Regions from separate parts of the Pseudomonas sp. 37 R 15 genome, predicted to be linked through region 1. Evidence: riboswitches for the same ligand, from Rfam matches in the RefSeq annotation. Region 1 holds a riboswitch; the other holds the start of a gene.
The links. A riboswitch is a leader RNA that binds a small molecule or an ion and turns the genes downstream of it on or off. The one in region 1 is predicted to bind cobalamin.

Region 2: another riboswitch for cobalamin. It lies ahead of BFQ04_RS23780 (ABC transporter substrate-binding protein); the one in region 1 lies ahead of cobO (cob(I)yrinic acid a,c-diamide adenosyltransferase).

What each region holds. Positions count from the first base shown of each region.
Region 1 covers NZ_CVTV01000018.1:76,224-80,524, forward strand. The annotation lists gene BFQ04_RS04240 (cobyrinate a,c-diamide synthase) at 1-1,308, opposite strand, end outside; gene cobO (cob(I)yrinic acid a,c-diamide adenosyltransferase) at 1,305-1,916, opposite strand; cobalamin riboswitch at 1,996-2,253, opposite strand; gene BFQ04_RS04250 (PQQ-dependent sugar dehydrogenase) at 2,353-3,666, shown strand; gene BFQ04_RS04255 (C40 family peptidase) at 3,806-4,301, opposite strand, start outside.
Region 2 covers NZ_CVTV01000059.1:28,886-33,186, reverse strand. The annotation lists gene BFQ04_RS23785 (DNA/RNA non-specific endonuclease) at 1-928, shown strand, start outside; cobalamin riboswitch at 1,050-1,244, shown strand; gene BFQ04_RS23780 (ABC transporter substrate-binding protein) at 1,358-2,368, shown strand; gene BFQ04_RS23775 (FecCD family ABC transporter permease) at 2,365-3,369, shown strand; gene BFQ04_RS23770 (ABC transporter ATP-binding protein) at 3,366-4,130, shown strand.

The DNA of each region.
Region 1 (4,301 bases):
AGCGGTGTCGGGACCTGGCGCAAACAATGCGGCCACCGCCGCCGGGTTCGACGGAAAGTAAAAGTGCACATAGGAGGCTGTCATCCGCCCCTGCCGATAGACCGCCTCGGCCCCGCGCCCACCATTGGGGCTAAGCCCGCGGGCGATCGGCTCCAACGCTGTGCTGGTCAAGGAGTGATGATAGGTATGCCCGCGCAACGTGCCCTCGGGCAGCTCCACGATTTGCAGCGCCAGGGCGGCCAATTTCTTTTGCATCACTGCATCGCCCTGCAGCAGACCGAGCAGTTCGGCGCGGTTGCCGTCGACATCGGTCAGCGAGTCGAGCAAATACAGCATGCCGCCACACTCGGCGAGCAATGGCTTGCCGGCGGCATGATGGGCGCGGATCGCCTCAAGCATTGCAGTATTTTGCGACAGCGCCAGGTGATGCAGTTCCGGGTAGCCACCTGGCAGGTACAGGCTGTCGGCGTCAGGCAACGCATGATCGTGAAGGGGCGAGAAAAACGTGAGCTGCGCGCCCATGGCCCGCAGCAGGTCGAGGCTGGCGCCGTAGGTAAAGGCGAAGGCTTCGTCGCGGGCTACCGCAATGCGTACCCCGGCGAGCAAGGGCTCGGCCTCGATGACTTCGGGCGCGGCAAACATTACCGGCGGCGGCACGGCCACTTCGCAACTGCTGCCCAGCGCTTGGGCGGCGGCGTCCAGGCGCGCGTCGAGGTCATTCAGTTCGCTGGCTTGCACCAGGCCCAGGTGACGGCTGGGCAATTCGATGCCGGTTTCGCGCGACAGCGCGCCGTACCAACGCAAGCCTTCGGTCAGGCTGCCCTCCAGCAACTGCGCATGGCGCAGTGTGCCGACGCGGTTGGCGAGCACCCCGGCGAAGGGCAGGTCCGGCTGGTAGCGTGCCAGGCCTAACGCGAGCGCGCCGAAGGTCTGCGCCATGGCCGTGCCGTCGATCACGCCCAGCACCGGCACCCCGAAATGCCGCGCCAGGTCGGCGCTGGAAGGGGTGCCGTCGAACAGGCCCATCACGCCTTCGATCAGGATCAGGTCGGCCTCACCCGCCGCTTCCCACAACAAGCGACGACTTTCCTGCTCGCCGACCATCCACATGTCCAATTGATACACCGGCGCGCCACTGGCGCGTTCGTGAATCATCGGGTCAAGGAAGTCCGGCCCGCATTTGAATACGCGAACCTTGCGCCCCAGGTTGCGGTGCAAACGCGCCAACGCGGCGGTGACCGTGGTTTTGCCCTGGCCGGACGCCGGTGCGGCGATCAATACGGCCGGGCAATGACGGGGCTGATTCAAAGTTCGACGCCTTTCTGAGCCTTGATACCGGCCTGGAACGCGTGCTTGAGCATGCCCATGTCGGTGACGGTATCGGCCATTTCGATCAGTTCCGGCTTGGCACCCCGGCCGGTGACCACCACGTGCTGCATCGGCGGGCGGGCTTGCAGGTCGCCGAGCACCTGGTCCAGGTCAAGGTAGCCGTGCTTGAGGGCGATGTTCAACTCGTCCAGCACCACCAGGCCGATGGAGGGGTCATTCAGCATCGCCCTGGATACCGCCCAGGCCGCTTCGGCGGCGGCGATATCGCGCTGGCGATCCTGGGTTTCCCAGGTAAAGCCCTCGCCCATCACATGGAAGCGCACTTGCTCGGGGAAACGGCGGAAGAACATCTCTTCGCCGGTACTGTTGCGCCCCTTGATAAACTGCACCACGCCGCACTGCATGCCATGGCCCATGGCCCGGGCCAGCATGCCGAAGGCCGAGCTGCTCTTGCCCTTGCCGTTGCCGGTCAGCACCAGCAGCAAACCGCACTCATTGGGCGAATTGGCGATGCGTTCATCGATCACGGCTTTTTTGCGCAGCATGCGCGCCAGGTGGCGTTCGTCGCGGTCGGGGGTATCGGTCATGGCAGCTCTCCGTTGGGGCTGGACAAAAAACGGCGGGCAGGAAAAAAACAAAACAGACAGCCAAGCATCGCCCACCGTGATGCTGTTGAATGTTTCAGGCCGGTCTCCGGGCTCATGAGTGGCACTCGGTCTGTGTAAAAGACCGTGCAGGCCGACGGCGCGCCTTCCCATATCGCCTGCGATACAGTGGCCAACAGCGCCGTCTTGACTCATTTACCGTTGCGGGGGCAGCGCCGGAATTGCGGCAGCACTGTGTACAAGTGCGCTCACTCACCGGCTTCCCTGTTTCACTCTGTCGACGCGTACGCCACGGAGCACCTGAAACAAGCCGCGAAGGTTAGTGGGTTGGGGGTGGAGCGTCAATTAAAGCTGGTCCTGTACTTGAACCATCAAGGTGATGTGCTTCTCTACCCTTACAGGTATTCAGGAGAACACCATGCATAAAACCAGACTTGCCTTACTGATCATGCTGGCCGGCACCCTCGCCGCCTGCGGAGAAAGCTCTACCCTGCAGGTGACGGATGGCACCGGGCCCTCGCCCAAGCTGCCGGAACCAAACAAGACGCTGATCCCTACCGTGAACATCGCACCAGCTGTCGGCTGGCCCGACGGCGCCAGGCCAACCGCCGCTGCCGGCACGCAAGTGGCCGCATTCGCCGAGGGCCTGGAGCATCCGCGCTGGCTCTATGTGCTGCCCAACGGCGACATACTGGTGGCCGAGACCAACGCACCGCCCAAGCCGGATGACACCAAAGGCATTCGCGGCTGGGTCATGGAAAAAGTCATGGGCCGCGCCGGCGCTGGTGTGCCGAGCCCGAACCGCATCACCCTGCTGCGCGACGCCGACCATGACGGCGTCGCCGAAACGCGCACGGTGTTCCTGGAAAACCTCAACTCGCCGTTCGGCATGGCCCTGGTCGGCAACGACCTGTACGTGGCCGACTCGGACAAGTTGCTGCGCTTCCCCTATCAGCCTGGCGAAACCGCGATCAAGGCGGCCGGCACCAAGGTCGTCGATCTACCGGGCGGCAGCCTCAACCATCACTGGACCAAAAACGTGGTGGCCAGCCAGGATGGCAGCAAGCTGTATGTCAGCGTCGGCTCCAACAGCAACGTCGGCGAGAACGGCCTGGAAGCCGAAGAAGGCCGGGCGGCGATCTGGGAGGTCGACCGCGCCACGGGCCAGCATCGTATTTTCGCCTCCGGCCTGCGCAATCCCAACGGCATGGCCTGGGAACCCCAGAGCGGCAAACTATGGACGGCGGTGAACGAGCGCGATGAGATCGGCAGTGATTTGGTGCCGGACTACATCACTTCGGTCAAGGACGGCGCCTTCTACGGCTGGCCTTTCAGCTATTACGGGCAGCATGTGGATGTGCGCGTCACGCCGCAGAACCCGCAGTTGGTGGCCAAAGCCATCGCGCCGGACTATGCGGTAGGCCCGCATACCGCGTCGCTGGGGCTGACCTTCGCCACCGGCAACAAACTCCCTGCCCAGTTCAGCAACGGCGCGTTCATCGGCCAGCATGGCTCGTGGAATCGCAAGCCGCACAGCGGCTACAAGGTGATCTTCGTGCCGTTCGAGGGTGGGCAACCGAAAGGCAAGCCGGTGGATGTGCTGACCGGGTTCCTGGATAAGGACGAGAACGCCCTGGGCCGGCCGGTGGGCGTGGTGATCGATCAGCAAGGTGCATTGCTGGTGGCTGATGATGTGGGCAATAAGGTGTGGCGGGTGTCTGCTGCCAAATAAATATTTCCGAGACAGATACAAAACCAATGTGGGAGGGGGCTTGCCCCCGATGGCGGTGGGTCAACTGAAATTTTATCAACTGACCCTCCCTCATCGGGGGCAAGCCCCCTCCCACATTTAAATCAGGTCTGTGTCTGACTCAGGGATTGCGTGCCAGGTTTGCCGGCAGCACGCGCTTGGCGCTCAGGTAGGCATTCTGCCAATACGCCTTGGACAAGGTATCGAGCTTCACCGTACCGCCGGTCTGCGGCGCGTGCACAAAACGGCCCTCGCCCACATAGATTCCGGCGTGGCTCACCCGCGAGCCACCACCGGTGGCAAAGAACAGCAGGTCACCGGTTTGCAGGTTTTGCTCGCTGACGTCCTGGGCGCGCATCACGATCAGTTCGCGGGTGGTACGCGGCAGGGAAATACCGGCCGCATCGCGATAGACGAAGCCGATCAGGCCGCTGCAATCAAACCCCGAGTCCGGCGTATTGCCGCCCCAACGATAGGGCGTGCCCACCAGCCCCAGCGCGCGGAAGAGCACGTCTTCGGCGGCAGGCGAGAAATTCTGGGTGGAATAGTTGAACACCGGCTTGGGCTTGACCGCTACGGGCGCGGGCGGCGGTGGACGGTTCGCGCAGGCGCTGAGG
Region 2 (4,301 bases), on a different contig from region 1:
GCCCGCACGTCACGTCAAAATCGACCTGTCCTATCGCCCAAGGCTTGCCGACCTTCGCCCACTGATCACGCCCAGCCCATCCTTGCTGGAGGCCAGGGCTGCGACGCCGCGGGTTACCGCAGCCAAGGACCTGCAGGACCGGCGCGGCTACGCCGAGGATTTTCTCGGCAGCTTCGGTGTGCCCTGGCCCACCCTTGACTCGACCCTGGCAGGCGATGCCCAGCCCGGGCGCCTGGACTACACGCACTTTTCCATCAGTATGTCGCGCTCCCGACGCCTGGCACTGTATGTCGGCGTCAACATCGATGGCGACAAGCACGTGGATATCGTGCGCAGCAACGACACCTGGGCCTACGACGGCCGCCTGCCCCTCGACGCCCAGGTGGGCGAGGACCTCTACGCCGGCAATGGCCTGGACCGTGGTCATCTGGTGCGGCGCCAGGACCCCAACTGGGGAAACGAGGCGAACACCGCCAACCTCGACACCTTCCACTTCACCAACTGCTCGCCGCAGATGAGCGGCTTCAACCAGAAGACCTGGCTGGAACTGGAAGACTACATCCTCGACAACACCCAGCGCTGGAAAGCCCGCGCCAGCGTATTCAGCGGCCCGGTGTTTGGCGACGACGACCGCCTGTACCGTGGCGTGAAAATCCCCCAGGCGTTCTGGAAAGTCGTGGCCTACCTCAGCGACGACGGCAAACCCTCGGCCAGCGCGTACATGATCGACCAGCGCCGCGAGCTGGACCAACTGGACCTGGTATTCGGCCCGCTCAAAACCTACCGGCGCAGCGTGCTGCAGATCGAACAATTGACCGGTATCCGCTTCGGCAACCTGGCCGACTACGACGGTTTCAGCAACGAAGAGCGCGCCACGGGGACGCGGATCGAAGCGCTGATCCGGGGGCCGCAGGATATCCGACTCTGACCACGGCCCATTGTAGGAGCGAGCTTGCACGCGAAGCACCTTAGAGCACCGCGGCGCATCAGGCCGCTCGCGTTATCGTTGACGACCTTCGCGAGCAAGCTCGCTCCTACAGGCCGTGATCGACTACCATAGCGCCGCCGGTTCCCACACGGGACTAACAGGGAATTCGAAACGCCGCCCGCGACGTCAATCGAAACTGCCCCCGCAACTGTAGGTGCTGAGCCTGCTCCCCACTGCCACTGGACGTTGTCCGGGAAGGCCGGAGCGTGGCGACGACGCATCAGTCAGGAGACCTGCCGGCCAAGTGACTCACTAACCGGCGGGGTGTCCGGGAAGGACATCCGCGCCCTGCCAGACCTGCAGCGTTCGAAGGTGTGTTTCCGAGCCGTACCGCCCCTGCTTCACGTACGGTTCACCGGAGATTGCCCCATGCTGCTACGCGTTTCGGCCCTGATCACTGGCCTGGGCTTGTGTGCCCTGGCCCACGCCGCGCCTACTCACTACCCGCTGACGGTCGAGAACTGCGGCAACAGCCTCACCTTCCAGCAAGCCCCCGCGCGCAGCGTGACGATCGGCCAGGCCGCCACCGAGATGCTGTATGCGCTGGGAGTGGGCAATAAAGTGGTCGGTACTTCGCTGTGGTTCAACGATGTGCTGGGGCAGTACAAGGCGCAGAACGACAGCATCGAGCGCCTGGCCAATAACGAGCCGAGCTTCGAGGCGGTCATCGCCAAGCGCCCGCAACTGGTGGCCGCCGAGCTGGAATGGGTGGTCGGCCCTCAAGGCGTGGTGGGTACCCGCGAACAGTTTCACGAACTGAATATTCCCACCTACCTGCTGCCCTCCGACTGCGAAGGCAAGGACAATCTGGTCGGCGCCGACGGCACGCGGCTGGAGCCGTTTCGCATCGAGACGATCTACAAGAGCCTCAGCCAACTGGCCGAGATCTTCGACGTGCAAGCGCGCGGCCAGCAACTGACCGATGAACTCAAGGCGCGCCTGGCCAAGTCGATTGCCACCGCGCAGAGCAAAGGTTTGAAACAGGCCAGCGCGCTGGTGTGGTTCTCCAGCGCCGAAATGGCCAGCGACCCTTACGTGGCCGGCCACAAAGGGGTTCCGCAATTCATGCTGCAAACCCTCGGCCTGCGCAACGTGGTGCAATCGGATGAAGAATGGCCCGCCGTCGGCTGGGAAACCATCGCCAAGGCCAACCCTACCTTCCTGGTGATCGCGCGCATGGACCGCCGCCGCTACCCCGCCGACGACCATGAAAAGAAGCTGGCCTTCCTGCGTAGCGACCCGGTGACGCGCAACATGGACGCGGTGAAACACAACCGCATCATCATCCTCGACGCCCTCGCGCTGCAGGCCAGCCTGCGCACCTTCGACGGCCTGGAACAGCTGGCCGCCGCCATCGACGGCTACAACCTGCCGCAATGATACGGACCCTGCTCGCCCTCACGCTGCTGCTGATCGCCCTGCTTGCCGGTGTGGCCATCGGCGAAACCGCTATCTCGCCGCAGGTGGTGCTCCAGGTGCTCGCCAACAAACTGTGGGCGGCTGGCTATGTGCTCGATCCCATCGATGAAGGCGTGGTATGGAACTACCGCCTGACCCGCGCCCTGGTCGCCGGTGCCTGTGGTGCGGGCCTGGCGACTTGTGGGGTGATCCTGCAATCGTTGCTGCGCAACCCGTTGGCCGACCCGTATTTGCTGGGCATCAGCGCCGGCGCCTCGACCGGTGCGGTGCTGATTGCCTTGCTCGGGGTGGGCGGCGGTTTGATTTCGTTGTCGGCGGGCGCCTTTGTCGGCGCCATGGCCGCGTTTGCACTGGTGATCCTGCTGGCGCGGGCCAGCGGTTCCGCCAGCGGCACCGGCCAGATCATCCTCGCCGGCATCGCCGGTTCGCAGTTGTTCAATGCGCTCACCGCGTTCCTGATTACCAAATCCGCCAGCTCCGAACAGGCCCGCGGCATCATGTTCTGGCTGCTGGGCAACCTCAGCGGCGTGCGCTGGCCATCGGTGTGGCTGGCGGTGCCGGTGGCGGTCGCAGGGCTGGTGGTGTGCCTGTGGCACCGACGTGCATTGGATGCGTTTACCTTCGGCACCGATTCGGCGGCCTCGCTGGGCATCCCGGTGCGTCGCGTGCAGGTTGTGCTGGTGGGCTGCGCGGCAGTGGTCACGGCGGTGATGGTGTCGATTGTCGGTTCCATCGGGTTTGTCGGGCTGGTGATCCCCCATGCCGTGCGCTTGATGCTCGGCACCGGGCACTCGCGACTGCTGCCGGCCAGCGCCCTGGGCGGCGCCTTGTTCCTGATCGCGGCGGATGTGCTGTCGCGTACCTTGATCAAGGGCCAGGTGATTCCGGTGGGCGTGGTCACCGCGCTGGTCGGCGCGCCGGTGTTTGCGCTGATCCTGATCGGCCGGAGGAACGCGCGATGACGATACTGAGCTGCACCGCCCTGGGCTTCAAGGTGCGTGACGCCGAGTTGCTGCGCGATATTCATCTTGACGTGCAGTTGGGGGAAACCCTCGGCATCGTCGGGCCGAACGGTTCGGGCAAATCCACCCTGCTCAAGTTGCTCGCCGGCCTGCGCGCCCCGGCCAGCGGTGAAGTGCGCCTGGGCGGCAAGCGCCTGGGTGAATTGTCCCGCCGCGCCATCGCGCAGCAATTGGCCGTGGTGGAACAACAGGCCGACACCGACGACGCCATCCGCGTGTTCGACGCCGTGGCCCTGGGCCGCACGCCGTGGCTGTCGGCCCTGAGCCCGTGGTCCCATGAAGACGACAGCATCGTGCGCCAAGCCCTGCACGATGTGGACGCCACCCACCTGAGCCACCGCGCCTGGCGCAGCCTCTCGGGTGGCGAACGCCAGCGCGTGCACATCGCCCGCGCGCTGGCGCAACGGCCCCGGATCCTGTTGCTGGATGAACCGACCAATCACCTGGATATCCAGCATCAACTGACGATCCTCAAAGGTGTGCAGGCTTTGCCGGTCACCACCTTGATCGCCCTGCATGACCTGAACCAGGCACTGACCTGTGATCGCCTGGCCGTACTGGATCGTGGGCGCCTGGTGGCGCTGGGCACGCCGCTGCAGGTGCTGACGCCAGAGCGGTTAAACGAGACATTCGGGGTGCAGGGGCATTACCTGACGGACCCGTTCGACGGCGCGCAAATCCTGCGCCTGCGCTCCAGCTGAACCCTGTGACGGCGGCACAGCTGACAGTGATCCAAAGGTGGGAGGGGGCTTGCCCCCGATGGCGGTGTATCAGTAAAAGTCTCTGTAACTGACCCACCGCTATCGGGGGCAAGCCCCCTCCCACCTTTGATCACCACAGGCCGGTGCATAGGTGTCGCCTGCCCCACCGGG